3 regions of the Rhizobium binae genome follow, and region 3 is predicted to be linked to each of the others. Evidence: predicted binding sites of a transcription regulator. Region 3 holds the regulator's gene; each other region holds the start of a gene.
The links. The regulator LexA, encoded in region 3, represses DNA repair genes until DNA is damaged. The targets are predictions, from matches to a motif close to TGTTCNNNNTGTGTTCNG.
Positions count from the first base shown of each region.

Region 1: the regulator LexA is predicted to act here: its motif matches at 3,738-3,755, upstream of uvrA (excinuclease ABC subunit UvrA).
Region 2: the regulator LexA is predicted to act here: its motif matches at 1,667-1,684, upstream of recA (recombinase RecA).

Region 1 covers NZ_CP071604.1:2,252,061-2,262,333, reverse strand. Annotated here, with positions in the region: gene gyrA (DNA gyrase subunit A) at 1-2,092, opposite strand, end outside; gene J2J99_RS11090 (MarC family protein) at 2,330-2,977, shown strand; gene J2J99_RS11085 (single-stranded DNA-binding protein) at 3,080-3,595, opposite strand; gene uvrA (excinuclease ABC subunit UvrA) at 3,878-6,799, shown strand; gene J2J99_RS11075 (hypothetical protein) at 6,796-7,062, shown strand; gene J2J99_RS11070 (DUF72 domain-containing protein) at 7,086-7,892, shown strand; gene J2J99_RS11065 (NAD(P)H-hydrate dehydratase) at 8,104-9,576, opposite strand; gene J2J99_RS11060 (P-II family nitrogen regulator) at 9,922-10,260, shown strand.
Region 2 covers NZ_CP071604.1:2,458,416-2,468,688, reverse strand. Annotated here, with positions in the region: gene J2J99_RS12130 (pseudouridine-5'-phosphate glycosidase) at 1-536, opposite strand, end outside; gene J2J99_RS12125 (carbohydrate kinase family protein) at 626-1,570, opposite strand; gene recA (recombinase RecA) at 1,799-2,887, shown strand; gene alaS (alanine--tRNA ligase) at 3,040-5,694, shown strand; gene J2J99_RS12110 (AraC family transcriptional regulator) at 5,838-6,689, shown strand; gene J2J99_RS12105 (glutathione S-transferase family protein) at 6,739-7,365, opposite strand; gene J2J99_RS12100 (GNAT family N-acetyltransferase) at 7,455-7,901, opposite strand; gene J2J99_RS12095 (NADP-dependent isocitrate dehydrogenase) at 7,968-9,179, opposite strand; gene J2J99_RS12090 (hypothetical protein) at 9,368-9,895, shown strand; gene J2J99_RS12085 (FUSC family protein) at 9,994-10,273, shown strand, end outside.
Region 3 covers NZ_CP071604.1:2,065,606-2,075,878, forward strand. Annotated here, with positions in the region: gene J2J99_RS10085 (ComEC/Rec2 family competence protein) at 1-1,495, shown strand, start outside; gene lexA (transcriptional repressor LexA) at 1,476-2,195, opposite strand; gene J2J99_RS10095 (VOC family protein) at 2,392-3,288, shown strand; gene kdsA (3-deoxy-8-phosphooctulonate synthase) at 3,285-4,130, shown strand; gene eno (phosphopyruvate hydratase) at 4,272-5,546, shown strand; gene J2J99_RS10110 (FtsB family cell division protein) at 5,683-6,003, shown strand; gene pdhA (pyruvate dehydrogenase (acetyl-transferring) E1 component subunit alpha) at 6,149-7,195, shown strand; gene J2J99_RS10120 (pyruvate dehydrogenase complex E1 component subunit beta) at 7,212-8,609, shown strand; gene J2J99_RS10125 (pyruvate dehydrogenase complex dihydrolipoamide acetyltransferase) at 8,625-9,962, shown strand; gene J2J99_RS10130 (SGNH/GDSL hydrolase family protein) at 9,982-10,273, shown strand, end outside.

The DNA of each region.
Region 1 (10,273 bases), 190 kb from region 3:
GCACGTCGTCACGTTCCGTGCAGGTCTCGACGGAGAGGATTTCGTCGCCCTCTTCTTCGAGCTTCATGGCGATCTTGCCGTTGCGGTTGACCTGGACGAAATCCGACAGCTTGTTGCGGCGAACCGTGCCGCGCGTCGTCGAGAACATGACGTCGAGATTGTCCCAGCTCGCCTCGTCCTCGGGCAAGGGCAGGATGGTGGTAATGCGCTCGCCGGGCTCGAGCGGCAGCATGTTGATCAACGCCTTGCCGCGCGAGGTCGGCGTGCCGATCGGCAGGCGCCAGACCTTCTCCTTGTAGACGATGCCGCGCGAGGAGAAGAACAGAACCGGCGTATGGGTATTGACCACGAATAGCCGGCTAACGAAATCCTCGTCACGGGTGGTCATGCCGGAGCGGCCCTTGCCGCCACGGCGCTGGGCGCGGTAGGTGGTCAGCGGCACGCGCTTGATATAACCGAGATGCGAGACGGTGACGACCATGTCCTCGCGGGCGATGAGATCCTCATCGTCCATTTCGAGGCCGCCATCGACGATCTCGGTGCGGCGTGGTGTACCGAACTCGTCGCGCACGGCGGTGAGTTCATCCTTGACGATGGTCTGGATACGGACGCGCGAGGAAAGAATATCGAGATAATCCCGGATTTCCTCGCCTATCTTATTGAGTTCATCGCCGATTTCGTCACGACCAAGGGCCGTGAGGCGGGCAAGACGCAACTCGAGGATGGCGCGAGCCTGCTCCTCCGACAGATTGTACGTCATGTCCTCGTTGATGCGATGGCGCGGATCGTCGATCAGACGGATCAGGCTTTCGACATCTTCCGCCGGCCAGCGGCGAGTCATCAGCTCTTCGCGGGCCGACTGCGGATCGGGCGCCTGGCGGATGACACGGATGACTTCGTCGATGTTGGCGACGGCAATCGCGAGGCCGACCAAGACGTGGGCACGCTCGCGCGCCTTACGCAGCAGGAATTTCGTTCTCCGGCTAACGACCTCCTCGCGGAAAGAGACGAAGGCCCGCAACATGTCGAGCAGGGTCAGCTGTTCCGGCTTGCCGCCGTTCAGCGCCACCATGTTGCAGCCGAAGGAGGTCTGCAGCGGCGTATAACGATAGAGCTGATTGAGGATGACCTCGGCATTGGCGTCGCGCTTCAATTCGATGACGACGCGATAGCCCTGGCGGTCGGATTCGTCGCGCAGATCCGAAATGCCCTCGATACGCTTTTCACGCACGAGTTCGGCCATCTTCTCGATCATCGTCGCCTTGTTCACCTGATAGGGAATTTCGGTGATGATGATCTGTTCGCGGTCGCCGCGCATCGGCTCGATGGTGGCGACCCCGCGCATGATGACGGAACCGCGGCCGGTCTCATAGGCCGAGCGGATGCCGGCGCGGCCGAGGATCTTGGCGCCCGTCGGGAAATCGGGACCGGGAATGATCTGCATCAATTCCGGCAGTTCGATCGCCGGATCGTCGATCAGCGCGATGCAGCCGTTGATGACTTCCGACAGGTTATGCGGCGGAATGTTGGTCGCCATGCCGACGGCGATGCCGCCAGCGCCGTTGACGAGCAGGTTCGGGAATTTCGCCGGAACCACGACCGGCTCGGAGAGCGTGCCGTCATAGTTGTCGCGGAAGTCGACGGTTTCCTTGTCGAGATCGTCGAGCAGCGAATGGGCGGCCTTTTCGAGGCGGCATTCGGTGTAACGTTCGGCCGCCGGCGGATCGCCGTCGACGGAGCCGAAATTCCCCTGACCGTCGATCAGCGGCAGCCGCAGCGACCAGGGCTGCGCCATGCGGGCGAGCGCATCATAGATCGCGGCATTGCCGTGCGGATGGTATTTACCCATCACATCGCCGGTGACGCGGGCGCATTTGACGTATTTCTTGTTCCAGTCGATGCCGAGCTCGGACATGCCGTAGAGGATGCGCCGGTGCACGGGCTTCAGACCGTCGCGCACGTCGGGCAACGCGCGGCTGACGATGACGCTCATGGCGTAATCGAGATACGACCGCTGCATTTCCTCCATGATGGAGATGGGCTCGATGCCTGGCGGGAGCTTCCCGCCGCCGGGGGGTGTTTGCTCAGTCAAAACAGATCACGATCTCTTCTAGAATCACTTGAAGATTTATAGCGGAAAGCCTGTTCCCGCGCCAATTTCCGAGCGCGTTTTGAACAGGCTTTTGCGGCCGAAAAAGGGTAAAGCACGGGAGTTGTGCGGCCGGACCGGACAAATCCGTCGCGGGCCGCCGCGGCACATTTGCCAAATCCAAATCCCCGCTTCACAATCGCAGTAAATCACGCACCCATATGGGCTTTCGGAGAGACGATGGCAAGCGCCGACCAATTGATCAACGCCTTCACGACGCTTCTCGTCACCATCGATCCCCCAGGGCTGGCGCCGTTGTTCCTGGGGTTGACAACCGGCATGAGCAGAGCCCAGCGCACGCAGGTGGCGCTGCGCGGTTCGACCATCGCCTTCATCATCCTGGCGGTCTTTGCGCTGTTCGGCGCCGGCGTGCTCGGCGTACTCGGCATCTCGATCGGCGCCTTCCGCATCGCCGGCGGGCTGCTGCTCTTCTGGATTGCCTTCGAAATGGTCTTCGAGAAGCGGCAGGACCGCAAGGAGAAGGCGACCGAGGTGGCGATCACCAAGGATCATATCGAAAATGTCGCCGTCTTTCCCCTCGCCTTGCCGCTGATCGCCGGCCCTGGGGCGATTTCGGCGACGATCCTGCTTGCCGGGACGCTCGCGACCTCGATCGGAAAGCTGCAGCTGATCGGCGTCCTTGCCGCCAATCTGCTGCTGACCTTCCTCATGCTGCTCGTTGCCGAACGGCTCGACCGTTTCCTTGGCGTCACCGGCCGGGCAATCCTGACACGGCTGCTCGGTGTCATCCTTGCCGCGCTCGCGGCGCAATTCGTCGTCGACGGGGCAAAATCGGCGCTCAATCTGATCAGCGCGACGCCGCACTGACAAGGTGCCGGCGGAAGCACCGTAGCTGGAAAACAGAGAGAGCATGGTGCCGTTCAGGACACCATGCTCTCAGCTGGTTATAAAGTCAGGAGCCGCGATCGATCAGAACGGGATGTCGTCGTCGAGATCGCGCGAGAAGTTGCCGCCGCCACCACCGCGGTTCGACGATGAGGACGGCGCCGGGGCGCCGTAATCGTCGCCGTAATCATTGTTGCTGCCGCCGCCGCGGCCGCCGCCGAAGCCGGGGCTCGCACCGCCGCCCTCGCCGCGTCCATCAAGCATGGTCAGCGTCGAATTAAAGCCCTGCAGCACCACTTCCGTCGAATAACGGTCCTGGCCCTGCTGGTCCTGCCACTTGCGGGTCTGCAGCTGGCCTTCGATATAGAGCTTGGCGCCCTTCTTCACATATTGCTCGACAACCTTGCAGAGGCCTTCGTTGAAGACGACGACAGTGTGCCATTCGGTCTTTTCGCGGCGTTCGCCGGAATTGCGGTCGCGCCAGGTCTCCGAGGTCGCGATACGGAGATTGGCGATCGGCCGGCCATCCTGAGTGCGGCGGATTTCGGGATCTGCACCCACGTTTCCAACCAGAATTACCTTGTTCACGCTACCAGCCATGCTTCTCACCCTGCCTGCCGCCCTGCCGGGCGGCGTTAATCGATCAGCGCATCTTAAACCATCGCGGACCGCCAATGCGCGTAAACGGTCATTCATCCACATGTTTATCCATCAGAAAGCCGCATGCATTCATCAGGAATTTTGTTCTTTATTTGTTCTAGTTTATCCGTATGATCCTGTCAACAGAATCGAAAACCTTGAAGCTTCCCGGATATTCAGCCTCGACTCGCCCGCCGGCATCACTAAATAAGGGCTGTTATCCAGAAAACCAAAGCAGAGACGATGAGCGAACTGAAGACGATCTCCATCCGCGGCGCGCGCGAGCATAATTTAAAGAGCATCGATCTCGATCTGCCGCGCAACAAGCTGATCGTCATGACCGGTCTTTCGGGCTCGGGCAAATCCTCGCTCGCCTTCGACACGATCTACGCCGAGGGCCAGCGGCGTTATGTCGAAAGCCTGTCGGCCTATGCCCGGCAGTTCCTCGAAATGATGCAGAAGCCCGATGTCGACCAGATCGACGGGCTGTCGCCTGCAATCTCGATCGAGCAGAAGACCACGTCGCGTAACCCGCGCTCGACGGTCGGCACCGTCACCGAGATCTACGACTATATGCGCCTGCTCTTTGCGCGCGTCGGCGTTCCCTATTCGCCGGCGACCGGCCTGCCGATCGAGAGCCAGACCGTCAGCCAGATGGTCGACCGCATCCTCGCTTTCGGCGAAGGCACCCGTCTTTATATTCTCGCGCCACTCGTGCGCGGGCGTAAGGGCGAATACAAGAAGGAACTGGCGGAGCTGATGAAGAAGGGCTTCCAGCGTGTCAAGGTCGACGGCCAGTTCTACGAAATCGCCGAGGCACCTGTTCTCGACAAGAAATACAAGCACGACATCGACGTCGTCGTCGACCGCATCGTCGTGCGCTCCGATGTCTCGGCGCGCCTGGCCGACAGCCTGGAGACCTGCCTGAAGCTGGCCGACGGGCTGGCAGTCGCCGAATTCGCCGACAAGCCGCTGCCGCCGGAGGAAACGTCGGCCGGCGGCTCGGCCAACAAGTCGCTGAACGAGACGCATGAGCGCGTGCTGTTTTCGGAGAAATTCGCCTGCCCGGTCTCGGGCTTTACCATTCCGGAAATTGAGCCCCGCCTGTTCTCGTTCAACAACCCCTTCGGCGCCTGCCCGACCTGCGACGGTCTGGGCGCCCAGCAGAAGATCGACCCCGACCTGATCGTGCCCGAACCCGAGCGGACGCTGCGCGACGGGGCGATCGCGCCCTGGGCCAAGTCGACCTCGCCCTATTATAATCAGACGCTGGAAGCGCTCGGCAAGCATTACGGCTTCAAGCTCGGCACCCGCTGGAACGATCTTTCCGACGAGGCCAAGGATGTGATCCTCAACGGTACCGACGAGAAAATCGAATTCCATTACGCCGACGGCGCCCGTTCCTATACGACCCATAAGAACTTCGAGGGCATCATCACCAATCTCGAGCGCCGCTGGAAGGAGACGGATTCCGCCTGGGCGCGCGAGGATATCGAGCGCTTCATGTCGGCCGCCCCCTGCCCTTCCTGCAACGGCTATCGGCTGAAGCCGGAAGCGTTGGCGGTGAAGATCAACAGGCTGCATATCGGCGAAGTGACCGAGATGTCGATCCGCGTCGCCCGCGACTGGTTCGAAACGCTGCCGGCGACCTTCAACGCCAAGCAGAACGAGATCGCCGTCCGCATTCTCAAGGAGATCCGCGACCGGCTGCGCTTCCTCAACGATGTCGGCCTGGAATATCTCAGCCTGTCGCGTAATTCCGGCACGCTGTCGGGCGGCGAAAGCCAGCGCATCCGCCTCGCCTCGCAGATCGGCTCGGGCTTGACGGGCGTACTTTACGTGCTCGACGAGCCGTCGATCGGCTTGCATCAGCGCGACAACGCCCGATTGCTCGACACGCTGAAGCACCTGCGCGATATCGGCAATACCGTGATCGTCGTCGAGCATGACGAGGATGCCATCCTGACGGCCGATGACGTCGTCGACATCGGCCCCGCGGCCGGTATCCATGGCGGCCAGGTCATCGCCCATGGCACGCCGCAGGATATCATGAACAATCCGAAGTCGCTGACCGGCAAATATCTCTCGGGCGAACTCGGTGTTCCGGTTCCGGACGAGCGCCGCAAGCCGAAGAAGGGTCGCGAGATCAAGGTCGTCGGCGCGCGCGGCAACAATCTGAAGAACGTCACCGCCTCGATCCCGCTCGGCGTCTTTACGGCGGTGACCGGCGTTTCCGGCGGCGGCAAGTCCACCTTCCTGATCGAGACGCTGTATAAATCGGCGGCACGCCGCGTCATGGGTGCGCGCGAAATTCCGGCTGACCACGACCGTATCGACGGTTTCGAGCATATCGACAAGGTGATCGACATCGACCAGTCGCCGATCGGCCGCACGCCGCGCTCGAACCCGGCGACCTATACCGGCGCCTTCACGCCGATCCGCGACTGGTTCGCCGGCCTCCCGGAAGCCAAGGCGCGCGGCTATCAGCCGGGCCGCTTCTCCTTCAACGTCAAGGGCGGGCGCTGCGAAGCTTGCCAGGGCGACGGCGTCATCAAGATCGAGATGCACTTCCTGCCCGACGTCTACGTCACTTGCGACGTCTGTCACGGCAAACGCTACAATCGCGAGACGCTCGACGTCACCTTCAAACAGAAGTCGATCGCGGACGTGCTCGATATGACGGTGGAGGAAGGCGTCGATTTCTTCGCGGCGGTGCCGGCCGTGCGCGACAAGCTGCAATCGCTGAAGGATGTCGGCCTCGGTTACATCAAGGTCGGCCAGCAGGCCAACACGCTTTCCGGGGGCGAGGCGCAGCGCGTCAAGCTTGCCAAGGAGCTGTCGAAACGCTCGACCGGGCGTACGCTCTATATTCTCGACGAACCGACGACCGGACTGCATTTCCACGACGTCGCCAAGCTGCTCGAAATGCTGCACGAGCTGGTCAATCAGGGCAATTCGGTTGTGGTGATCGAGCACAATCTCGAAGTCATCAAGACGGCCGACTGGGTGCTCGATTTCGGCCCCGAGGGCGGCGATGGCGGCGGCGAGATCGTCGCAACCGGCACGCCTGAGGCGATCGTCAAGGAGAAGCGGTCCTATACCGGACAGTTCCTCAAGGAATTGCTGGAACGGCGGCCGGCCAAGAGGGCGGCTGCGGCGGAATGACGATGAGGCTGGCGTCGCCCGATGATCTCCAAACGGTCACGACGCTGACGGCAGCCGCCTATCGCCCCTATACCGAACTCTTCGGCTCGCCACCGATTCCCGTGACGGAAGACTACAGGCCACGGATCGAACGCGGCGAGGTGTGGCTGCGCGACATCGGCGGCAAAATCGCAGGGCTCATTTCAGGAAATGGTCGCCGGCCGAACGAGTATCGGCCAGGATGGACGCTCGTCGATATGACGAAAGTGATCGATGCGGCCTGACGGCTGTCAACTGGGAGGACGACATGACGAAATCCGGCACTATCCGCACCGGCATCGGCGGCTGGACCTTCGAGCCCTGGCGCGGGCATTTCTTTCCCGATGATCTCAAACAGAAGGACGAGCTGCATTATGCCAGCCGCCAGCTGAAGGTCATCGAGGTCAATGGCACCTATTACAGCACCCAGAAGCCGGCGGTCTTTGCCAAATGGGCAGCCGATGTGCCCGAAGGTTTCGTCTTTTCGCTGAAGGCGACGCGGTTCGTCACCAATCGGCGGGTGCTCGCCGAGGCCGGGGAATCGATGGAGCGATTCCTGTCATCTGGAATCAGCGAGCTCGGCGATCATCTCGGGCCGCTGCTCTGGCAGTTTGCGCCGACGAAAAAGTTCGATCCGGAAGATTTCGAGGCCTTCCTGAAGCTGCTGCCGGCAAAACAGGACGGGCTGGCGCTTCGCCACGTAGTCGAGGTCCGGCACGATTCTTTCAAGGTGCCGGAATTCGTCGCCCTGCTTGCCAAATACGGTGTGGCGCCGGTTTGCGCCGAACATTTCGAATATCCGATGATCGCCGACGTCACGGCCGATTTCGTGTATGCCAGGCTGCAGAAGGGATCGGACGATATTCCGACCTGCTATCCCGACAAGGACTTGAAGGCCTGGGCGGACAGGTTCGAGACCTGGGCGGAAGGCAAGGTACCCGACGATCTGCCGCTGATCAATAAAGAGCGCAAGGTCAAGGTCGAGCCGCGCGACGTCTTCGCCTTTATGATCCATGAGGGCAAGGTGAATGCGCCGCATGGGGCGATCGCCCTGCAGAAATTGCTGCCGAAATAAATCGAGCTAAGAGGCTTTCCTGTGGGATTGCAGCATTCTGTTGGCTGAAACGGAGTCGGATGGTCGACCGGCCCGTTTCAGCCACCCTCGCAGATTTGCCTGGCAAATCTGCAGGACTTAGGAATCGCCGGACGCACTGGTCGCTTCGCCACGGCGAAGCGGTACGGCCGCTGAGGCCCGGCAGAATGCTGCAATCTAACCAGGAAACGCTCTAAAGCGGCAGCACCGCCGCTGCGAGATCTTCTGCCGTCAGCCCTTTGCCAGCGCGGCGGGCGGCCTCTCCATGCAGCCAGACGCCGGCGGCCGCCGCCTCGAAGGCCGGCAGTCCCTGGGCGAGCAATCCACCGATAATGCCGGCGAGCACATCGCCGGAACCGGCGGTGGCAAGCCAAGCCGGCGCATTGGTATTGATCAGTGCGCGGCCGTCCGGCGAGGCGATGACGGTATCGGCGCCTTTATAGACGATCGCGGCATTGGCGCGGCGGGCGGCGGCCAGGGCCTTGTCGACCTTGCCCAGCGCATCGTCGCCGCCGATCTCGGGAAACAGCCGCGAAAATTCGCCCTCGTGCGGTGTCAGCACCAGGCGCGGCTCGCCTTGGAAAAGATCGAAAAGCTGTTGCGGATCATCCTTGAACGAGGAGATTCCGTCGGCATCGAGCACAAGCCGGCGGTCGGAAAGGGCAGTGACATAGGCGCGCGCCCTGGCGCCGATACCGAAACCGGGACCGAGGACGAAGGTCTGCAGCCGGGAGTCCGACAGCCAGTCTTCAAGTTCGGCGGCACCGTCGATCGCATGCAACATGACCGCTGTCAGATGCACGGCATTGGCGGCCATTGCCGCATGGGGCGCCGCGATCGTCACAAGGCCGGCACCGGCCTTCAGGCCGGAGGCCGCCGACATGCGCGCGGCACCCGTCTTGCCGGCCTCGCCCGAGAAGACGACGAGGTGGCCGCGCTTGTATTTGTGGGTCTCCAGCTGCTCGGGCGGCAGCACGGCCTTCCAGGCATCCGGTTTGTTCTCGGCGATAATACCACCTGCCTCGGCCCTGACGATGCGGGCGGGAATGCCGATATCGAAGACCGCGAGCTCGCCGCAAAGCTCCCTGCCCGGCATCAGCAGATGGCCGGGCTTGCGCGTCATGAAGGTGATGGTGTTGCATGCGTGGAAGGCTGCGCCCAGCACCTTGCCGGTGCGGCCGTCGAGACCGGAGGGCAGGTCGATCGCAAGCACCGGAATGTCGGCATCGGCGACTTGCTCGACCACCGTGCGGACAGCGGCCGGAACCGGGCGTGCGAGCCCCGCGCCGAACAGGCCGTCGACGACGACATCGCCGCTTTTGGGCCGGTAGAGCTCAAGCCCCTGCCCCTGAAGCGCGCAGCCGGCCCGGGCGCGGGCGGCGTCACCTTTCAGCCTCGCCGGATCGCCCAGATGAAACAACGCGACCTTCGCCCCGCTCTGCTGCAGATGTCGTGCCGCGACATAGGCGTCGCCGCCATTGTTGCCCGGTCCGCAGAACACGGCGAATCGCAGGGCGCCTGGATAGAGGCGCAATGCGGCGGCCGCGGTCGCTGCCCCTGCCTTTTCCATCAGACCGAAACTATCGATACCAGATGCTGCCGCCGCAGCGTCGACGGCGGCCATTTCGGCGGGGGTGAGGAGAAGGTCGGACAGATGTTCGCTCATCAGCCTATTCAATTCAAAAAACGCCCAAAAAACAACCGTCTGCAACAGCAATGAAAAGCCTGCAATTCGTGCATTTGCCTATATTTTCATCGCCGAAAGCAGCGCTTCAGGATTCGCGAGGAAAGCTGATTTTTTCGGTTTCCGACACGATTTTGGATCGGAGTCCATGTTTTTTCGCCTCTTGGCTCACCAAATCGACATGGAATTCCCGGCAAGCGCGCCGGTTTTGACAAAATCGACGTCTTTTTTCATCAAGATGGATTTCAAACTGGCACGATATCTGCATCATATCCGGCGAGCGGGAAACATCCTGCCATAACAGGAGAAGCGGAGAGACATTTTCTCATGAAAAAGATCGAAGCGATCATTAAGCCCTTCAAGCTGGACGAAGTGAAGGAAGCCCTTCAGGAAGTCGGACTGCAGGGTATCACAGTCACGGAAGCCAAGGGCTTCGGCCGTCAGAAGGGCCACACGGAGCTCTACCGCGGCGCCGAATATGTTGTCGATTTCCTGCCGAAGGTGAAAGTCGAGGTCGTACTGGCCGACGAAAACGCGGAGGCCGTCATCGACGCGATCCGCAAGGCGGCGCAAACCGGCCGCATCGGTGACGGAAAGATCTTCGTCTCGAATGTCGAAGAGGTTATCCGCATCCGCACCGGCGAGACCGGCATCGATGCCATCTGAGCACTTTGCCTAC
Region 2 (10,273 bases), 390 kb from region 3:
GTTTCCAGCACTTCCAGCGTCTTCGGAATGTCGAGGATCGCCTTGGCGCCGGCGCAGACGACGATGACACCGGTGCGGGCCAGTTCCTCGAGATCGGCCGAGATATCGAAGGTTTCCTCGGCGCCGCGGTGCACGCCGCCGATGCCGCCCGTCGCAAAGACGCGGATGCCGGCGCGCGCCGCAGCGATCATCGTCGCCGCGACCGTGGTGGCGCCGGTGCGGCGTTCGGCGATCGCAAAGGCGAGATCGGCGCGCGATACCTTCATCACGTCGGTCGCCTTGGCGAGCTGCTCCAGTTCGGCTGCCTCGAGACCGACATGCAGCGTGCCGTGAATGACGGCGATCGTTGCCGGCACCGCACCCTGTTCGCGAATGATGGTCTCGACGCTGCGGGCCATCTCGATATTGCCGGGATAGGGCATGCCGTGGGTGATGATGGTCGATTCCAGCGCCACCAGCGGTGCGCCGCGCTGCTTGGCGTTGGCGACCTCCTTGGAATAGGCAATCGGCAGAAGAGGGGAGGTGGGCTGGGTCATGATCTTTGTCCTGTCGTCGATAGAACGTGATGCCGAATGTGTCAGCGGTTTGCCGACGGCATCATGCTCAATTGTTTCATTTGGTCGCTTCAATGCAGAATTCTGATTTCGGGAACAAGGGCAAGCGCCTCATTCAGCAGATCCGGGGTCAGATTTTCGTTGACGGCATGCAGCGACTGCACGGTCAGCGCTGCTGCCGCGGTGCCGTAGCGGATGGCTTGCTCGAGCGGCAGGCCATGCATCAAGGCAGCGAGCGTGCCGGCGGCAAGGGAATCGCCGGCGCCGGTGACATCGGCGAGAGTCTCGGCGATCGGCGGCTGCAGCGCCACCGCGCGGCCGCCGCAAAGCGCGACGAGTTCGCGTCGGCCGCGGGTGACGACGGCGCTCCTGATGCCGATCTCGTTCAGCAGCGGCGGCCAGCCGCCGGCGTCGTCCGGCCGTTCACCGGCAAGGGCGGCGGCTTCGGCCTCGTTCAGGAACAGGTAGTCGATATCCCCGATGCAGGGTTTCAGCCTGACGACCTTAGCCGGCGAAATGGCGATCGCCGCAACCGGTTTGCCCAGCGATCGCGCCTTGGCGACGATTGCCGCGATCGTCTCTTCCGGCAGATTGGCGTCGAAAAGGATGAAATCATGCGCGGCGAAAGCCTCGCGCACCCAGCGGATGGAGAGGCGCCGCGGCACGAAGAAGCGGTAGAGATCCATATCGGCAAGAGCGATCACGAGGTTGCCGTCCTTTTCGATGATCGCGGTGTAGCTCGGTGACTTGCGGTCGAGGAAAACGAACGGCCGGTCGTCGATGCCGGCGAAATCGGCAGCTTCGCCGACCATCTCGCCAATGGGATCTCCGCCGCGCGGCGAAATCATCGTCACCTGAAAACCGAGCCTTGCAAGGTTGCGCGCCGCATTGAAGCCGCCGCCGCCCGGCTCCTCGAACCAGGTGCCGGGATTGCTGGCGCCCGGTGCCGTTTCTCCGGAAATGCGGCCGCGCCGGTCGATATGGGCGCCGCCGAGAACAAGAATCTTTTTCTCCATTTCAATCGCCTTCCGATGCCAGAAGCGCGAATCGAGACGGTGCCAGCTGGCGCGACAAACCCGGCGGATCTCGCCTAAGCCGTTGCTTTGCATCGATAAAACAAATATAGAACACGGGCTGTTTTACCTTTTTCTTTCAATCGTTTGATCGCCTATTGCGGGGCTAGAACAAATAGGGTACAAACTCGACATTGCTTGGGCGGCTTCAATAACCTAAAGGTGGATCAGATGTCTCAGAATTCATTGCGGCTGGTAGAGGACAAATCGGTGGACAAAAGCAAGGCGCTTGAAGCGGCACTCTCACAGATTGAGCGGTCGTTCGGCAAGGGCTCGATCATGAAACTCGGCTCCAACGAGAACGTCATCGAAATCGAGACGATTTCGACGGGTTCGCTTGGGCTCGATATCGCGCTTGGCGTCGGTGGTCTGCCGAAGGGCCGCATCATCGAAATTTACGGGCCGGAAAGCTCGGGTAAAACGACGCTTGCGCTGCAGACCATCGCTGAATCGCAGAAGAAGGGCGGCATCTGCGCCTTTGTCGATGCCGAACATGCGCTCGATCCCGTCTATGCCCGCAAGCTGGGCGTCGATCTCCAGAACCTTCTGATCTCCCAGCCCGATACAGGCGAGCAGGCGCTTGAGATTACCGATACGCTGGTGCGCTCCGGCGCCGTCGACGTTCTGGTCGTCGACTCGGTTGCTGCACTGACGCCGCGCGCCGAAATCGAGGGCGAAATGGGCGACAGCCTTCCCGGCCTTCAGGCGCGCCTGATGAGCCAGGCGCTGCGCAAGCTGACCGCCTCGATCTCCAAGTCGAATACCATGGTGATCTTCATCAACCAGATCCGCATGAAGATCGGCGTCATGTTCGGTTCGCCGGAAACGACGACGGGCGGCAATGCGCTGAAATTCTATGCTTCCGTGCGCCTCGACATCCGCCGCATTGGTTCGGTCAAGGAGCGCGAAGAGGTGATCGGCAACCAGACCCGCGTCAAGGTCGTCAAGAACAAGATGGCGCCGCCCTTCAAGCAGGTCGAATTCGACATTATGTATGGTGAAGGCGTGTCGAAGACCGGCGAACTCGTCGATCTCGGCGTCAAGGCTGGTATCGTCGAAAAGTCCGGCGCCTGGTTCTCCTATAATAGCCAGCGTCTCGGCCAAGGCCGCGAAAACGCCAAGACCTTTCTGCGCGACAATCCGGATCTCGCCCGTGAGATCGAGCTGGCGTTGCGCCAGAATGCCGGTCTCATCGCCGACCGTTTCCTGCAGAACGGCGGACCGGATGCAGACGACGGCGATGCCGCCGCGGATTTGTAATTTCCGCTTTTGAACGCATCGACCATTCAACCGGCCGCATTCCTGATGAGAATGCGGCCGGTTTCGTTTGTCGGCTGGACAGTGGCGGAGGCGAACGTTAAAAGCCGATGGATTTGTATTTATCTGCCTCCGGCAGCATTGAAGGGCATAGAATGAGCGGCGTGAACGATATCCGGTCGACCTTCCTCGACTATTTCCAGAAGAACGGCCACGAGATCGTTCCGTCGAGCCCGCTCGTGCCGCGCAACGACCCGACGCTGATGTTCACCAATGCCGGCATGGTGCAGTTCAAGAACGTCTTCACCGGCCTGGAAAAGCGTCCTTATTCCACTGCGACGACCTCGCAGAAATGCGTGCGCGCCGGCGGAAAGCATAACGATCTCGACAATGTCGGCTATACCGCGCGCCACCTGACTTTCTTCGAAATGCTCGGCAACTTCTCATTTGGCGACTATTTCAAGGAGAATGCGATCGAGCTTGCCTGGAAGCTCGTGACCGAAGGTTTCGACCTGCCGAAGCATCGCCTGCTGGTAACCGTCTATTCGGAAGACGAGGAGGCAGCAACGCTGTGGAAGAAGATTGCCGGTTTTTCCGACGATAAGATCATCCGCATCCCGACTTCCGACAATTTCTGGCAGATGGGCGATACCGGTCCGTGCGGTCCATGCTCTGAAATCTTCATCGACCAGGGCGAGAACGTCTGGGGCGGCCCTCCCGGTTCGCCGGAGGAAGACGGCGACCGGTTCCTGGAGTTCTGGAATCTCGTCTTCATGCAGTTCGAACAGATCGAGCCCGGCGTTCGCAATCCGCTACCGCGTCCGTCGATCGACACCGGCATGGGCCTTGAGCGCATGGCCTGCATTCTCCAGGGCGTACAGAGCGTCTTCGACACGGATTTGTTCCGCACGCTGACCGGCGCCATCGAAGATGCCGTCGGCGTCAAGGCCGAGGGCAATGCCAGCCATCGCGTCATCGCCGATCACCTGCGCTCTTCGGCCTTCCTGATCGCCGACGGCGTCCTGCCTTCGAACGAAGGCCGCGGTTATGTGCTGCGCCGTATCATGCGCCGCGCCATGCGCCATGCTCAGCTTCTCGGCGCCAAGGAGCCACTGATCTGCAAGCTGCTGCCGACGCTGGTGCAGCAGATGGGCCGGGCCTATCCGGAGCTTGTGCGTGCCGAAGCGCTGATCTCCGAGACGCTGAAGCTCGAGGAAAACCGATTCCGCAAGACGCTGGAGCGCGGCCTGTCGCTTCTGTCCGATGCGACTGCCGACCTTTCCAAGGGCGACATGCTGGATGGCGAGACGGCTTTCAAGCTCTACGATACCTACGGCTTCCCGCTCGACCTGACGCAGGATGCGCTGCGTGCCCGTGAAATCGGTGTCGACATCTCCGGCTTCACCGACGCGATGCAGCGCCAGAAAGCCGAAGCCCGGTCGCATTGGGCCGGTTCCGGCGAGAAGGCGACCGAAACCGTCTGGTTCGAGCTCAGGGAAAAGCATGGCGCAACCGAGTTCCTCGGTTACGACACTGAAGCAGCCGAAGGGGTGGTGCAGGCAATCGTCAAGGACGGCGCTGTCGCCGAAGGAGCCAAGGCTGGCGACAAGGTGCAGATCGTCGTCAACCAGACGCCGTTCTACGGCGAATCCGGTGGCCAGGTGGGCGATACCGGCGTCATATCGTCCGATCACGGAAAGATCGAGATATCCGACACGCAGAAGAAGGGCGAAGGCCTCTTCGTGCATTCCGGAACCGTGGTCGAAGGCGCAATCAACGCCGGCGACGCCGTTGCCTTGATGGTCGATCATGCCCGCCGTTCGCGCCTGCGCGCCAACCACTCGGCAACCCATTTACTGCATGAAGCGCTGCGCGAGGTGCTCGGTACGCATGTTGCCCAGAAGGGGTCGCTGGTCGCGCCGGAGCGCCTGCGTTTCGACGTTTCGCATCCGAAGCCGATGACGGCCGAAGAGTTGAAGATCGTCGAAGAGATGGCAAACGAGATCGTGCTGCAGAATGCGCCGGTCACGACCCGCCTGATGAGTGTCGACGACGCCATTGCGGAAGGCGCCATGGCGCTGTTCGGCGAGAAATACGGCGATGAGGTGCGGGTCGTCTCGATGGGCACGGGCCTTCGTGGCGCCAAGAGCAACAAGCCTTACTCGGTCGAGCTTTGCGGCGGCACGCATGTGTCGGCGACCGGCCAGATCGGCCTTGTCCGCATCCTCGGTGAGAGCGCCGTCGGCGCCGGCGTTCGCCGTCTCGAAGCGGTGACCGGCGAATCGGCGCGCGAATATCTCGCCGAGCAGGATGATCGCGTAAAGACGCTCGCCGCCTCGCTGAAAGTTCAGCCGTCGGAGGTTCTGTCGCGCGTCGAGGCGCTGATGGATGAGCGCCGCAAGCTGGAAAAGGAATTGGCCGACGCCAGGCGTAAGCTCGCCATGGGTGGCGGGCAGGGTGGTTCTGCCGATGCCGTGCGCGACGTCGCCGGGATCAAGTTCCTCGGCAAGTCGATATCGGGCGTCGATCCAAAGGACCTTAAAGGTCTTGCCGATGACGGCAAGACCAGCATCGGCTCCGGCGTCGTCGCCCTTATCGGCGTATCCGAAGACGGCAAGGCGAGTGCGGTCGTCGCGGTCACGCCGGATCTCGTCGAGCGCTACAGCGCGGTCGAACTTGTCCGCGTTGCCTCGGCAGCCCTCGGCGGCAAGGGCGGCGGTGGCCGCCCCGACATGGCGCAGGCTGGCGGTCCGGATGGATCGAAGGCCGATGAGGCGATCGAGGCGGTAGCTTTGGCGCTCGCCGGCTGACGCGTCGGATCCATCAAATTATTTGAAAAGGCGGAGGCTCGGCTTCCGCCTTTTTTCATATCTGAGCCTCGCGGCAGGTCCGCAGGATTTGTCAAATCGGGATATGGTTTTCTGCAGGCGATCGATTTGCATAGGGCCTTGACATGAACGGCGAAACGGCATGGGCGCTTTATGAAACCCGTCTGCGGCGGGTTTCGGCCTATATTCACGACCACCTTGAAGAGGAACTGGATATGGAGCGCCTGGCCGAAATTGCCTGCCTGTCGAGCTATCACTGGCACAGGATCTACCGGGCGATTTATGGCGAGACGCTGGCGGCCACCGTCAAACGGCTCAGGCTGCATCGGGCGGCGGGAGAGATCGTCGGCACGGAGCTTGCCGTCAGTGAGATTGCGAAGCGATCAGGCTATCCCAACCTCCAATCCTTCAATCGGATTTTCAAGTCGGTCTACGGCATGCCGCCGGCCCGTTACCGGAAAGCGGGAAGCCACACAGCCTTCCACCCCTCACCTCACGGAAAGACCAAAGCCATGTTCGACGTTACCATACGCGAGATCGCGCCGACCGAGCTTATCGGTGTTGCCCATAGCGGTCCCTACATGCAGATCGGCAAAGCCTTCGAGACATTGTTCGGCACGCTTTACGCCCGCGGCCTCGCCAGGCCGGACATGCGGATGATCGGTGTCTATCTCGACGATCCCGATATTGTGCCGGCCGAACAGCTGCGCTCGATCGCCTGTGTGACCGGCTCCGCCGATGTTCCGGCCGAAGCGCCGTTTGAGCGGCGCAGGATCGACAGCGGCGACTATGCCGTGCTGCGCCACAAAGGTCCCTATGCCGACATGTATAAGGCCTATCAGTGGCTCTACGCGGAGTGGCTGCCAAAGTCAGGACGGCAGCTGAAGGACAGCATCATGTTCGAGGAGTATCTGAACAACCCGCGCGAGGTGCCGCCGACCGAACTGATGACGGATATTCACATGCCGCTCGCCTGACGGCGGACATCCCCGACGCGGCTGCTTGGCGGTCGCGTCGGTTTGACGGTCAGGCGGCCTGCATCGTCTTGCTGGCCTCGTCGTCCAGCGCGTTTGCGCGTTTATGCGCCTCGCGCTTGCTGATGCGGCCGAAATAATCGATGAAGGCCTGGCGCTTTTCAATGCTGCCGAAACCGAGGCCCCAGCCGATATGTGCGCCGACATAGACGTCGGCGGCGGTGAAGCGTTCGCCGGTGACATAGGTCGAGCCGGAGACGGCCATTTCGAGCGTGTTCATGACGTCGCCGAAACCGCCGCAGCCGGCCATGCGCAGGCGTTCGGCGGGAATTTCGAAGCCGAGCGCTTTCATCGTTACCGCCGATTCAAGAGGGCCGGCGGCAAAGAACAGCCAGCGGTAATAGGCGGCGCGCTCCTCCGGCCTCGGCGCCAGACCCTTTTCCGGAAAGGTTTCGGCAAGATAGGCGCAGATCGCTGCGCATTCGGTGACGATGGTGTTGCCGTGGCGGATCGCCGGCACCTTGCCCATCGGATTGACCTTGAGATATTCCGGCGCCTTCATGGTTTCACCGAAGGTCAGGAGTTCGGTGCGATAGGGCTGCCCGATCTCCTCCAGCATCCAGCGCGCGATGCGTCCGCGCGACATCGGGTTGGTATAGAATACCAGTTCTTCGGTCATGACATCCTCATCGTGTAGCGATTATTTCAGGCGTTTCCCGCTCGGCAGAATCAATAGAGCGGCAAGATCCTTGTGCAACCCCCCGGCGTTCAAAGCGCCTTGCGGTACTGGATGAATCCCGAGCGTTCGGCGATCCTGTCGTAGAGGCGCCGGGCGGTGACATTGCCTTCATGGGTCATCCAGTAGAGCCGGCCGGCACCGTTTTGCCGTGCCAGCCCGGCGACAGCCTCGATCAGCGCGGCTCCGGTGCCGAGCCCGCGTTGGCTGTCCTCGACATAAAGGTCCTGCAGATAGCAGGTCCATTGCGGCAGCCAGCAGGAGCGATGGAAGATCGCGTGGACGATGCCGACGAGGCGGCCGTCTTCGTCGAAGGCGCCGAGCGCGTGCATCGGTTCGTCGGGATCGTGGAAGCGGCCCCAGGTGAGGTCCGTGGTTTCAGGCGGGATGACTACTTCGTAGAAACGCTGGTAAGCCGCCCATAAGGGTTCCCAGGCGGCGCGGTCGGAGGGCTCAAGTGGTCGCAGGATGGCCGTCATCGGTTCATTCCCAAATAAAACGGCGGGGAAATCCCCGCCGTTTCAATGCTATCCGAAAGGGTTGGCTTACGCCATCGCCTTCTGCAGGTTCTGGTCGATCTTGTCGAGGAAGGCGGTGGTCGAGAGCCACGGCTGATCGGGGCCGATCAACAGCGCCAGATCCTTGGTCATGAAGCCTGACTCGACGGTGTCGACGCAGACCTTTTCCAGCGTCGAAGCGAACTTCGCAAGCGCGGCATTGTCGTCGAGCTTGGCGCGATGGGCGAGGCCGCGGGTCCAGGCAAAGATCGATGCGATCGAATTCGTCGAGGTTTCCTGTCCCTTCTGGTGCTGGCGGTAGTGGCGGGTGACCGTGCCGTGGGCGGCTTCGGCTTCGACCGTCTTGCCGTCCGGCGTCAGCAGAACCGAGGTCATCAGGCCGAGCGAGCCGAAGCCCTGGGCAACGGTATCGGACTGGACGTCGCCGTCATAGTTCTTGCAGGCCCAGACGTAGCCGCCCGACCACTTGAGCGCCGAGGCGACCATGTCGTCGATCAGACGGTGTTCGTAGGTGATGCCGGCTTCCTTGAACTGATCCTTGAATTCGGTCTCGTAGACTTCCTCGAAGATGTCCTTGAAGCGGCCGTCATAGGCCTTGAGGATGGTGTTCTTGGTCGACAGGTATACCGGCCACTTGCGCATCAGGCCGTACATCATGGAGGCGCGGGCGAATTCGCGGATCGACTCGTCGAGGTTGTACATGGCCATGGCAACGCCGGCGCCCGGCGCGTTGAAGACTTCCTTCTCGATAACCGTGCCGTCTTCGCCGACGAACTTGATCGTCAGCTTGCCTTTGCCCGGGAATTTGAAATCGGTGGCGCGATACTGGTCGCCGAAGGCATGGCGGCCGACGACGATCGGCTGGGTCCAGCCGGGAACGAGGCGCGGCACGTTGCGGCAAATGATCGGCTCGCGGAAGATGACGCCGCCGAGAATGTTGCGGATCGTGCCGTTCGGGCTCTTCCACATTTCCTTGAGGTTGAATTCCTTGACGCGGGCTTCGTCGGGCGTGATTGTCGCGCACTTGATGCCGACGCCGTACTTCTTGATGGCGTTGGCGGCGTCGACGGTGACCTGGTCGTTGGTGGCGTCGCGGTTTTCGACCGAGAGGTCGTAATAGTCGATGTCGAGGTCGAGATACGGATGGATCAGCTTATCCTTGATAAGCTGCCAGATGATGCGCGTCATTTCATCGCCGTCGAGATCGGCGACGGGATTGGCGACCTTGATCTTGTTCATGTATCTGCCTCGTTCGAGCTTAAAGGGGGACATGCGTCCCGGGTGGGTGACGTGATGAGGAGCGCTATAGCATTGTGAACCGGGAACGCAAAGCTGCAACGGGTTTGACAATGCGTTTTTGCCGCCATTGCCAAGCGCTGAAATCTGGCTAGTGTCCGCCTTGATTTGCCCGCCCGGAACATTCGACAATGAAGACAATCGCCGTTGTTATCGCAAGCCTTATCGTCTTTTCAGGCGCCGCCCATGCGGCCGATGCCACTGCTCCCGTGAAAGAGATCATGGACGCGACCAAGAGCAACTGGGCCGACAACAATAGCGACTGGACCGACATTTTCGATGCGGGCCGGCTCGACCATCTCTACAGCAAGGACTTCGTCGCCAGATACCAGGCGGCCGCGCAATTTCCTGCCGTCGACGACGACGGCATATCGCCCTTCGATTACGACGTCATCGTCAACGGCCAGGATGCATGCCCGCTGGAGGATCTGACGATGGCGGCGGCGCCCGCGGTCAACGGGACGACCGAGGTCACGGTGCGTTTCAAGAAATCCGCCTGCTCGGACGCTCCTGACGCGAAGGACTACACGACCGTTCGCTTCGAGGTGGTCGAGGAGGCCGGCCAGCCGGTGATCGACGATATCGTCACCGAGAATGTCGAAACGCAGGCCCGCGATTCTCTGAAGGCGACAATGGCGTTGATTGCCAAGGGGCAATAGGCGCGCGACATTCGAGAACGTCCAGATACGATCCCGGGCGGTTTGCTTTCGCCACAGGCATGGCATTATCTGTCGATCCTTCCGCGGCATGAGGGGTTTTGCATTTGTTTTCCGGCTTTCAGGCTCGCGACTGGCTGCTTGCCAATGATCCGGCGCTCTCGCGTTTGCGCATGGCCCTGCGGGTGACGCTGACGATCGTTTTCTCCTTTTTGGTTCTTCTTGCCATCGACATGTTCATCCTGCCGTTGCCGACAGCGGCCTTCGGCCTCGGCATCGTGCTGTCGATCGAAGGCGGAGTGGCAGTGCGCGACAAGGGCAATTCCCGCCAGTTGGTGACGCGGCTCTTCGGCTGCGTGGCAAGCCTTGCCGTCGTTGGCA
Region 3 (10,273 bases):
GTCCGGCCTTGCTCATATCGTGGCGATCTCAGGCCTCAACATGGCGCTGTCGGCCGGCATCTTCTTCGTCGGCTTCCGGATGCTGCTCAGCCTCTTTCCCGGTGTCGCCCAAGCCTATCCGACAAAGAAGATCGCCGCCGCCGGCGCACTCATCGCCGTCACCGCCTACTTCCTGATCTCAGGATTCGGGGTTTCGGCCGAACGCGCTTTCATCATGATGGCGATCATGCTGATTGCCGTCTTCTTCGATCGGCCGTCGATCAGCCTGCGCAATGTCGTGCTCTCGGCGCTCGTCATCATCACCATTTCACCCTCCGAGGTCCTGGGTCCGAGCTTCCAGATGTCCTTTGCTGCGACTTTGGCACTGGTATCGGGCTATCAGCTGTGGAAGGACCGGCGCGTCCGGGAAAGCCCGTTGCCGAAGCTGCCGTTCCTGCGGCCGGTCGCGGCCGTCGCCGGTTTCTTCGGCGGCATCTTCCTGACTTCGCTGATCGGCGGCTTCTCCACGGCGCTGTTTTCGATCGAGCATTTTCATCGCCTGACCGCTTATGGCCTGCCGGCAAACCTTGCGACGATGCCGATCATCTCCTTCATCGTCATGCCGGCCGGGTTGCTGGCCATGTTGCTCATGCCGTTCGGTCTGGACGCTCCGCTCTGGACGGTGGTCGGCTTTGGCCTCGATCTGGTGATTGCAGTCGCCAAGACGGTGTCCGGCTGGGGTGGCGATATCGGTTTCGGCCGCTTGCCCGGCTGGTATTTCATCATGGCTGTGGCAGGCTTTCTGCTGCTGATGCTGCTCCGCACCCGGTTGCGCCATGCCGGCACATCGATCCTCGCTGTCGCAACGCTCATCCTGCTCACTCTGCCGGGGTCCCGGCCGCCGGATCTGGTGATTTCCGAAGATGGTGGTCTAGTCGCGCTCGTCGCGTCGACGGCAATGGCTTCTAACCGCGAAAACCCGCCGGACTTCATCTTCGACCAGTGGCAGAGAGCGCTGGTGTCGCCGACGCACCAGCCGCCGAAGATGCTGGATGGCCCTGCCATTCCGCCCCAGGGTGAGGACCGCCGCCTCAGGCTTTCCGGCGACCAGCAGAATGAAGCGAGGACGGCAATGGTGGCCGCAGCAGCTGGCGGTGAGGCAAATCGGTTTTCCTGCGTCAAGAAAGCCTGGTGCATAGCCAGGCTCGGCAATGGCCATGTCGTCGCGGTCATCGACAATGCCGCCTATCTCGGCCCGGCCTGCGACGCCGGCGAGATCGTCGTGACCGCGGTGCGCCTGCGTTTCGACCGTTGCCGCTCCGGTGCGACACTCTTCACCGGCGAGACGCTGCGCAGGACCGGTTCCATTGAATTGCGCTTTGTGCAGACGGGACTCGAGATCGCAACCGCATTCGATGCCTGGTCACGTCCATGGATGCGCCATCGCGCCTATGATTGGCGCAAAGGCGGTTTCGCCGAATCCGGCCCGTCTGCTGTCAGTGATAACGGCGAATGAGGCCGACCAGCTTGCCCTGCACCTTGACCCGGTCGGGCCCGAAGATACGAGTCTCATAAGCCGGGTTGGCGGCTTCGAGCGCGATCGAGGCACCCTTGCGGCGAAAGCGCTTCAGCGTCGCTTCCTCGTCGTCGACGAGCGCAACGACGATATCGCCGGGACTTGCGGTGCTGCCATTGCGGATGATCACCGTGTCGCCGTCGAAGATCCCGGCGTCGATCATCGAATCGCCCTTGACCTCCAGCGCGTAATGTTCGCCCGAACCGAGCATATCCGCGGGAACGACGATGTCGTGTGTATTGTTCTGGATTGCCGAGATCGGAACACCGGCGGCGATCCGGCCCATGACCGGCACGGAGACGGAGTTGCCGTTGTCGGCGATCGGCCTTGCGGCAGCGGGGGCGGCGACCGGCTGGGGCTTGCCGAGGCTGCCTTCGATAACACTCGGGGAAAACCCGCGGCGCGGCTGAAGGCTGGGGCTATAGGCCTCCGGCAGCTTGATCACCTCCAGCGCCCGGGCCCGGTTCGGTAGGCGGCGAATGAAACCGCGTTCCTCGAGCGCCGTGATCAAGCGATGAATGCCGGATTTCGAGGCGAGATCCAGGGCGTCCTTCATCTCGTCGAAAGAGGGAGGAACGCCGGATTCCTTCATGCGCTCATGAATGAAAAGGAGAAGCTCCTGTTGTTTGCGCGTGAGCATCGACGTCAGACCCCGTGATTGAAACAAATCCAGAACAGACACTATATGTTCCATATGTGTTCCGCAAGTAGCTAAATTTCCGTAAAAATTCACGCCAACTCGTCGAGATTTTTATTTTCATTTGCCGGATCGGCACACACGTCTTGCATTGGGGGTGGTGCTGTCGCACATCTCTTGGCGTGTCAGGAGGGATCTCATGATCGCACATTCCGCCAAGCCGCACCCGCTGGATCATGTCGTGCTGCCCGTCGTCAATATCGACCTGGCGCGCGAAAGGCTCGGCAAGCTCGGCTTCACCGTCGCCGCCGATGCGCGCCATCCGTTCGGAACGGAAAATGCCTGCGTCTTTTTCGCCGACAAGACCTACATCGAGCCGCTGGGGGTGGCGAGCGTCGAGGAAAGCGAGATAGCGGCCCGCCAGGGGAATGTCTTCATCGCCCGCAATCGCGCCTTCCGCTTCCGCTGCGGCGAGGAGGGACTTTCGGCGCTGGCCTTCCGCACCGAAGATGCCGGCCTCGATCATCGGCGATTCTTCGGCAACGGTGCGAGTGCCGGCGAGATGTTGCAGTTCAGCAGGCCGATACGGATGCCGGACGGTTCGGAAAGCGTCGGCAATTTCAAACTGGCCTTTTCAGGAGATCTGCGCGCGCCCGACTTCTTCCTATTCACCTGTCAGCGCATCAATGCCTTCCCCGCCGATCGCGCCGCGCTGGAGACACATGCCAACGGCGTGACCGGCATTTCCGAGATCGCGCTTTGTACGCCGGAGCCGGCTGCGTTTGCCGCCTTCGTCGGTCTTGCGGTCGGGCAAACGGCGGTGGAGAAAACTGGTTTCGGCATGAAGATCGCAGCCTCGAATGCCAAGATCAGCCTGATGACGCCGGAAGGGCTAGAGGCCTATTTCGAGCTTGCCGTTTCCGCCGCCGATCGTGGCCTGCGCGGCCAGGCAATCCTCTTCACCGTCACCGATCTTGCCGTGACAGAAGCGCATTTGGCTGCTAACGGAGTGACATATACACGCAAGAACAATCGCATTCTGGTGAAGCCCACGCCCGGGCAGGGCGCGCTTTTTGCCTTCGAGGAAACACGATGAGCACTGATACCAATTCCGAGGTCAAGATCGGCGAAGGCGAAGGCCAGGTCACCTTTTCCAATACCGGCCGCCTGTCGCTGATTGCCGGCCCCTGCCAGATGGAGAGCCGTGATCACGCGTTCATGGTCGCCGGCACGCTGAAGGAGCTCTGCGCAAAGCTCGGCATCGGCCTCGTCTACAAGAGTTCCTTCGACAAGGCGAACCGCACTTCGCTTTCGGCCGAGCGCGGCATCGGGCTTGAAAAAGGCATGGAGGTCTTCGCCGACCTGAAGAGGGAATTCGGCTTTCCCGTCCTGACCGACGTCCACACCGCCGAGCAATGCGCCGAGGTGGCGGAGGTGATCGACGTTCTGCAAATTCCCGCCTTCCTCTGCCGGCAGACGGACCTTCTGATCGCCGCCGCCCGGACCGGCCGCGTCGTCAACGTCAAGAAGGGGCAGTTCCTCGCCCCCTGGGATATGAAGAACGTCCTGAAGAAGCTCAATGCCAGCGGTAATCCGAACGTGCTGCTATGCGAGCGCGGCGCCTCCTTCGGCTACAATACGCTGGTTTCCGACATGCGCTCGCTGCCGATCATGGCGGCGATGGGCGCGCCCGTCATTTTCGATGCGACCCATTCCGTCGCCCAGCCGGGCGGGCAGGGCGAATCCTCGGGCGGTCAGCGCGAATTCGTCGAGACGCTGGCGCGCGCAGCCGTGGCGACAGGCATTGCCGGCGTGTTCCTCGAAACCCACCAAGACCCTGACAACGCACCGTCCGACGGCCCGAACATGGTCTATCTCAAGGACATGCCGCGGCTGCTTGAGAAATTACTTGCGTTTGATGCGGTCGCCAAGGCCTGACGTTCAACAGGTTGACATGATGGTGGTTTAGGCCACGTCGGAACGCCGGTTCGAAGGCTGGAAATTGCGGCTTTGTAATTTGCACGCCTTCGATTATGACAGGCTTCGAACGATTGATCACCCACCGAGCAGGAAGAACCCATGACTGCAATCACCGATATCATCGCCCGCGAGATTCTCGATAGCCGTGGCAACCCCACCGTCGAAGTCGATGTCTATCTCGAAGACGGCAGCATGGGCCGCGCGGCCGTTCCCTCGGGCGCTTCGACGGGCGCTCATGAGGCGGTCGAGCTGCGCGACGGCGGCAAGCGCTACCTCGGCAAGGGCGTCGAGAAGGCGGTCGAGGCGGCCAACACCGAGATCTTCGACGCTATCGGCGGTATCGACGCCGAAAACCAGATCCAGATCGACAACATCATGATCGAACTGGACGGAACGCCGAACAAGTCGCGTCTCGGCGCCAACGCCATTCTCGGCGTGTCGCTGGCCGTCGCTAAGGCGGCCGCCCAGGCCTCCGGCCTGCCGCTCTACCGTTATGTCGGCGGCGCTTCGGCCAGCCTGCTGCCGGTGCCGATGATGAACATAATCAACGGCGGCGCGCACGCCGACAATCCGATCGACTTCCAGGAATTCATGATCCTGCCGGTCGGCGCCGATACAATCGCCGAAGCCGTTCGCATGGGTTCGGAAGTCTTCCATACGCTGCGCAAGGAGCTTGCAGCCCAGGGCCACAACACCAATGTCGGTGACGAAGGCGGTTTCGCACCGGGCCTGAAGAGCGCTTCAGAGGCCCTCGACTTCATCGTCAAGTCGGTTGAGAAAGCCGGCTACAAACCGGGTGAGGACATCTACCTCGGCCTCGACTGCGCCTCGACGGAATTCTTCAAGGACGGCAAATACGTACTCGAAGGTGAAGGTCGCACGCTCGAATCGGGCGCCATGGCCGAATATCTGGCCGAGCTGGCCGCCAAGTACCCGATCATCTCGATCGAAGACGGTATGGCCGAAGACGACTGGGACGGCTGGAAGGCGTTGACCGATCTGGCCGGCAAGAACATTCAGCTCGTCGGCGACGATCTCTTCGTCACCAACTCCGCCCGTCTTCGCGACGGCATCCGCATGGGTGTCGCCAACTCGATCCTGGTCAAGGTCAACCAGATCGGCTCGCTGACGGAAACGCTCGATGCGGTCAATACGGCGCATAAGGCCGCCTACACCGCCGTCATGTCCCACCGCTCCGGCGAAACCGAGGATTCGACCATCGCCGATCTCGCGGTTGCCACCAACTGCGGCCAGATCAAGACCGGCTCGCTGTCGCGTTCCGACCGTCTCGCGAAGTACAACCAGCTGATCCGCATCGAGGAAGGCCTCGGGCCCCAGGCCCAGTATGCCGGCCGCTCGATCATCCGCGGCTGATCGAATTTGATGTCAATGGCTTAACCCGCGCCCTCCCGGCGCGGGTTTTTTATTGCCTGATTTTTACGGTCAACGAACGGTTAATCTCTGCGCATTATGCTGAACGAATTGGTAATGCGTTCAAGAGCATACGTGTATGTGGACAAGGCATCATAAAAAGAGAAAGCTTGGCCGCTTCGTCATTCCGGCCATGACGGTCGCCTTCCTTTCCTATTTCGGCTATCATTGCATCCATGGCGATTACGGCTTGCGGGCGACGGAGACGTTCGAGCGTCAGCGCGTCGCGCGCGAAAAAGAGCTTGCGGTTTTGAAGGCGAAGCGCGAACATCTGGAAAGTCAGGTCGCGCTCCTCAGTGACGGCTCGCTCGACAAGGATATGCTGGACGAAAAGGCGCGCTATCAGCTGAATATGTCGCGCGCGGACGAGATCGTCATATTCAACCATTATTCCAATTAACCCAAATTCGGTTAATTGGAATTTATGACGTATTTCCAACGGTTTAGTGCCGAATACTAGCCATGCAATTATGGCATTGCTGTGGTCATATTTCTTCCCTATGGTACGCGCCATCGAGAAACGACAAACCCATAGGGAGGGTTGAATGGCGCCGCGAAAGACCGCGACCGTTTCCAGCCGCAAAACTGCAGCAAAACCAGCAGCCAAATCATCGAATGGAGGCCCGGTAGCCGACTTCGATCGGGATGAGGAACTCAAGGCCTATCGCGAGATGCTTCTGATCCGCCGCTTCGAGGAGAAGGCCGGTCAGCTTTACGGCATGGGCTTCATCGGCGGCTTTTGCCATCTCTACATCGGTCAGGAAGCTGTCGTCGTCGGCATGCAGATGGCGCAGAAGGAAGGCGACCAGGTCATTACCGCCTATCGTGACCACGGCCACATGCTGGCAACGGGCATGGAAGCGCGCGGCGTCATGGCGGAGCTGACCGGGCGCCGCAGCGGCTATTCCCACGGGAAGGGCGGCTCGATGCATATGTTCTCGAAAGAGAAGCATTTCTACGGCGGTCATGGCATCGTCGGTGCCCAGGTCTCGCTCGGAACCGGTCTCGCCTTCGCCAATCATTACCGCGGCAATGGCAATGTCGCGATCGCCTATTTCGGCGACGGTGCCGCTAACCAGGGCCAGGTCTACGAGAGCTTCAACATGGCCGCTCTCTGGAAGCTGCCGATCGTCTATATCGTCGAGAACAACCGCTACGCCATGGGCACGTCGACGGCCCGCGCCACCGCTCAGTCGAACTACTCGCTGCGCGGCTCCGGCTTCGGCATCCCCGGCATCCAGGTCGACGGCATGGACGTGCGCGCCGTCAAGGCGGCGGCCGATGAGGCGCTCGAACATTGTCGCTCCGGCAAGGGCCCGATCATCCTGGAAATGCTGACCTACCGCTACCGCGGCCACTCGATGTCCGACCCGGCGAAGTACCGCACGAAGGAAGAAGTGCAGAAGATGCGCTCCGAGCAGGATCCGATCGAGCAGGTCAAGGCGCGCCTCATCGAAAAGGGCTGGGCCTCCGAAGACGATCTGAAGGCGATCGACAAGGATGTCCGCGATATCGTCGCCGACAGCGCCGATTTTGCCCAGGCCGACCCGGAGCCGGATGCATCCGAGCTCTACACCGACATTCTGCTCTAATCGGGGGAGGGAACCCATGCCTATCGATATCCTCATGCCCGCCCTCTCTCCGACGATGGAAGAAGGCACGCTGTCCAAATGGCTGAAGCAGGAAGGTGACAAGGTCACCTCCGGCGACGTGATTGCCGAAATCGAAACCGACAAGGCGACGATGGAAGTCGAAGCCGTCGACGAAGGCATCATCGGCAAGCTGCTCGTCGATGCCGGCACCGAAGGCGTCAAGGTCAACACCAAGATCGCCGTGCTGTTGCAGGACGGCGAATCGGCCGACGCGATTTCCGCCGCTCCTGCTGCTGCTCAGCCGGCTCCGGTCGCCGCTCCGCAGGTTGCTCAAGAGGAAAAGCCGACAAATTCCGGTTCGGCTGCTGCTCCCGTTCCCGCCGAGCCCAAGGCCGTCATTCCGAACGATCCGGAAATCCCGGCCGGCACCGAAATGGTGTCGATGACGGTGCGCGAGGCGCTCCGCGACGCCATGGCCGAAGAAATGCGCGCCAGTGACGACGTCTTCGTCATGGGCGAGGAAGTCGCCGAATATCAGGGCGCCTACAAGGTCACTCAAGGCCTGCTGCAGGAATTCGGCCCCCGCCGCGTCATCGATACGCCGATCACCGAACACGGCTTCGCCGGTGTCGGCGTCGGCGCCGCCATGGCCGGCCTTCGCCCGATCGTCGAATTCATGACCTTCAACTTCGCCATGCAGGCGATCGACCACATCATCAACTCGGCTGCCAAGACGCTCTATATGTCCGGCGGCCAGATGGGCGCTCCGATCGTCTTCCGCGGCCCCAACGGTGCCGCCGCCCGCGTCGGCGCCCAGCACAGCCAGGATTATGCAGCCTGGTACAGCGCGATCCCCGGCCTGAAGGTCGTCATGCCCTACACGGCGTCCGACGCAAAGGGCCTGCTGAAAGCGGCGATCCGCGATCCGAACCCGGTGATCTTCCTCGAAAACGAAATTCTCTACGGCCAGCACTTCGACGTGCCGAAGCTCGATAATTTCGTTCTGCCGATCGGCAAGGCCCGCATCCATCGTCAGGGCAAGGACGCCACGGTCGTCTCCTTCGGCATCGGCATGACCTATGCGACGAAGGCGGTTGCCGAACTCGAAAAGATCGGCATTGACGTCGAACTGATCGACCTTCGCACCATCCGTCCGATGGATCTTCCGACGGTCATCGAATCGGTCAAGAAGACCGGCCGCCTGGTCACCGTCGAGGAAGGTTATCCGCAGTCATCCGTCGGCACCGAAATCGCCACCCGCGTCATGCAGCAGGCCTTCGACTATCTCGATGCGCCGATCCTGACGATTGCGGGCAAGGACGTGCCGATGCCTTACGCCGCCAATCTCGAAAAGCTGGCGCTTCCGAACGTCGGCGAAGTCGTCGATGCGGTGAAGGCTGTTTGCTACAAATAAGGGGAGGGTATCTCGATGCCGATCAATATCACGATGCCCGCCCTCTCTCCGACCATGGAAGAAGGCAATCTGGCCAAGTGGCTGGTCAAGGAAGGCGACAAGGTCAAGTCTGGCGATGTGATCGCCGAGATCGAGACCGACAAGGCGACGATGGAAGTCGAAGCCGTCGATGAAGGCACGGTTGCCAAGCTCGTTGTTGCCGCCGGCACCGAAGGCGTCAAGGTGAACGCCCTGATCGCCGTTCTCGCGGCCGATGGCGAGGATGTCGCTGCTGCGGCGAGCGGCGCGGCTTCCGCTGCTCCTGCAAAGGCTGAAGCCGCGCCGGCGCCGAAGGCCGAGGCTGCGCCGGTGAAGTCTGAGTCCGCTCCGGCTGCTGCGCCCGCCGCCGCACCCGCGGCAGCTTCAGCAGGCGGCAACCGCACCTTCTCTTCGCCGCTTGCCCGCCGCCTCGCCAAGGAGGCCGGCATCGATCTTTCGGCGGTCGCAGGCTCGGGCCCGCATGGCCGCGTCGTCAAGAGCGACATCGAAGCCGCCGTTGCCGGCGGTGGCGCCAAGGCTGCCGCCGCTGCTCCGCAGGCAGCCGCAGCTCCGGCCCCGGCCGCTGTGCCGAAGGGCACTTCCGATGACGCCGTGCTAAAGCTGTTCGAGCCGGGCTCCTACGAGCTTGTGCCGCATGACGGCATGCGCAAGACGATCGCCAGGCGCCTGGTCGAATCCAAGCAGACGATCCCGCATTTCTACGTCAGCGTCGATTGCGAACTCGACGCGCTGATGGCGCTGCGCGCCCAGCTGAACGATGCGGCGCCGCGCAAGGACAACGCTCCGGCCTACAAGCTTTCGGTCAACGACATGGTGATCAAGGCCATGGCGCTGGCGTTGCGCGATGTTCCCGACGCCAACGTCTCCTGGACCGACAGCAACATGGTCAAGCACAAGTACGCCGATGTCGGCGTCGCCGTCTCGATTCCCGGCGGTCTGATTACCCCGATCATCCGCAAGGCCGAGCAGAAGACGCTGTCTGTCATCTCCAACGAGATGCGCGATCTCGGCAAACGGGCCAAGGACCGCAAGCTGAAGCCCGAGGAATATCAGGGCGGCACCAGCTCGGTCTCGAATATGGGCATGATGGGCGTCAAGAACTTCGCAGCCGTCGTGAACCCGCCGCATGCGACGATCCTCGCGGTCGGCGCCGGCGAGCAGCGGGTCGTCGTCAAGAACGGAGAAATGGCGATCGCCACGGTCATGAGCGTCACACTGTCGACCGACCATCGCTGCGTCGACGGTGCGCTCGGCGCCGAGCTGCTCCAGGCCTTCAAGGGCTACATCGAAAACCCGATGGGCATGCTTGTCTGATAGCGAAGCGGAGGCGGAAATGACCAAGACCGTTCTTTGCTATGGCGACTCGCTGACCTGGGGGTATGACGCCGAGACGATCGGCCGTCATGAGTACAAGAATCGCTGGCCGAGCGTGCTTCAGGCAGCGCTCGGCAGCGAGGCGCGCGTCATCGCCGAAGGCCTGAACGGTCGCACGACCGCTTTCGACGATCACCTCGCCGATTGCGACCGCAACGGGGCGCGGGTTCTGCCGACGATCCTGCAGACGCATGCGCCGCTCGATCTCGTCATCCTCCTGCTCGGCACCAACGACATGAAGCCGGTCGTGG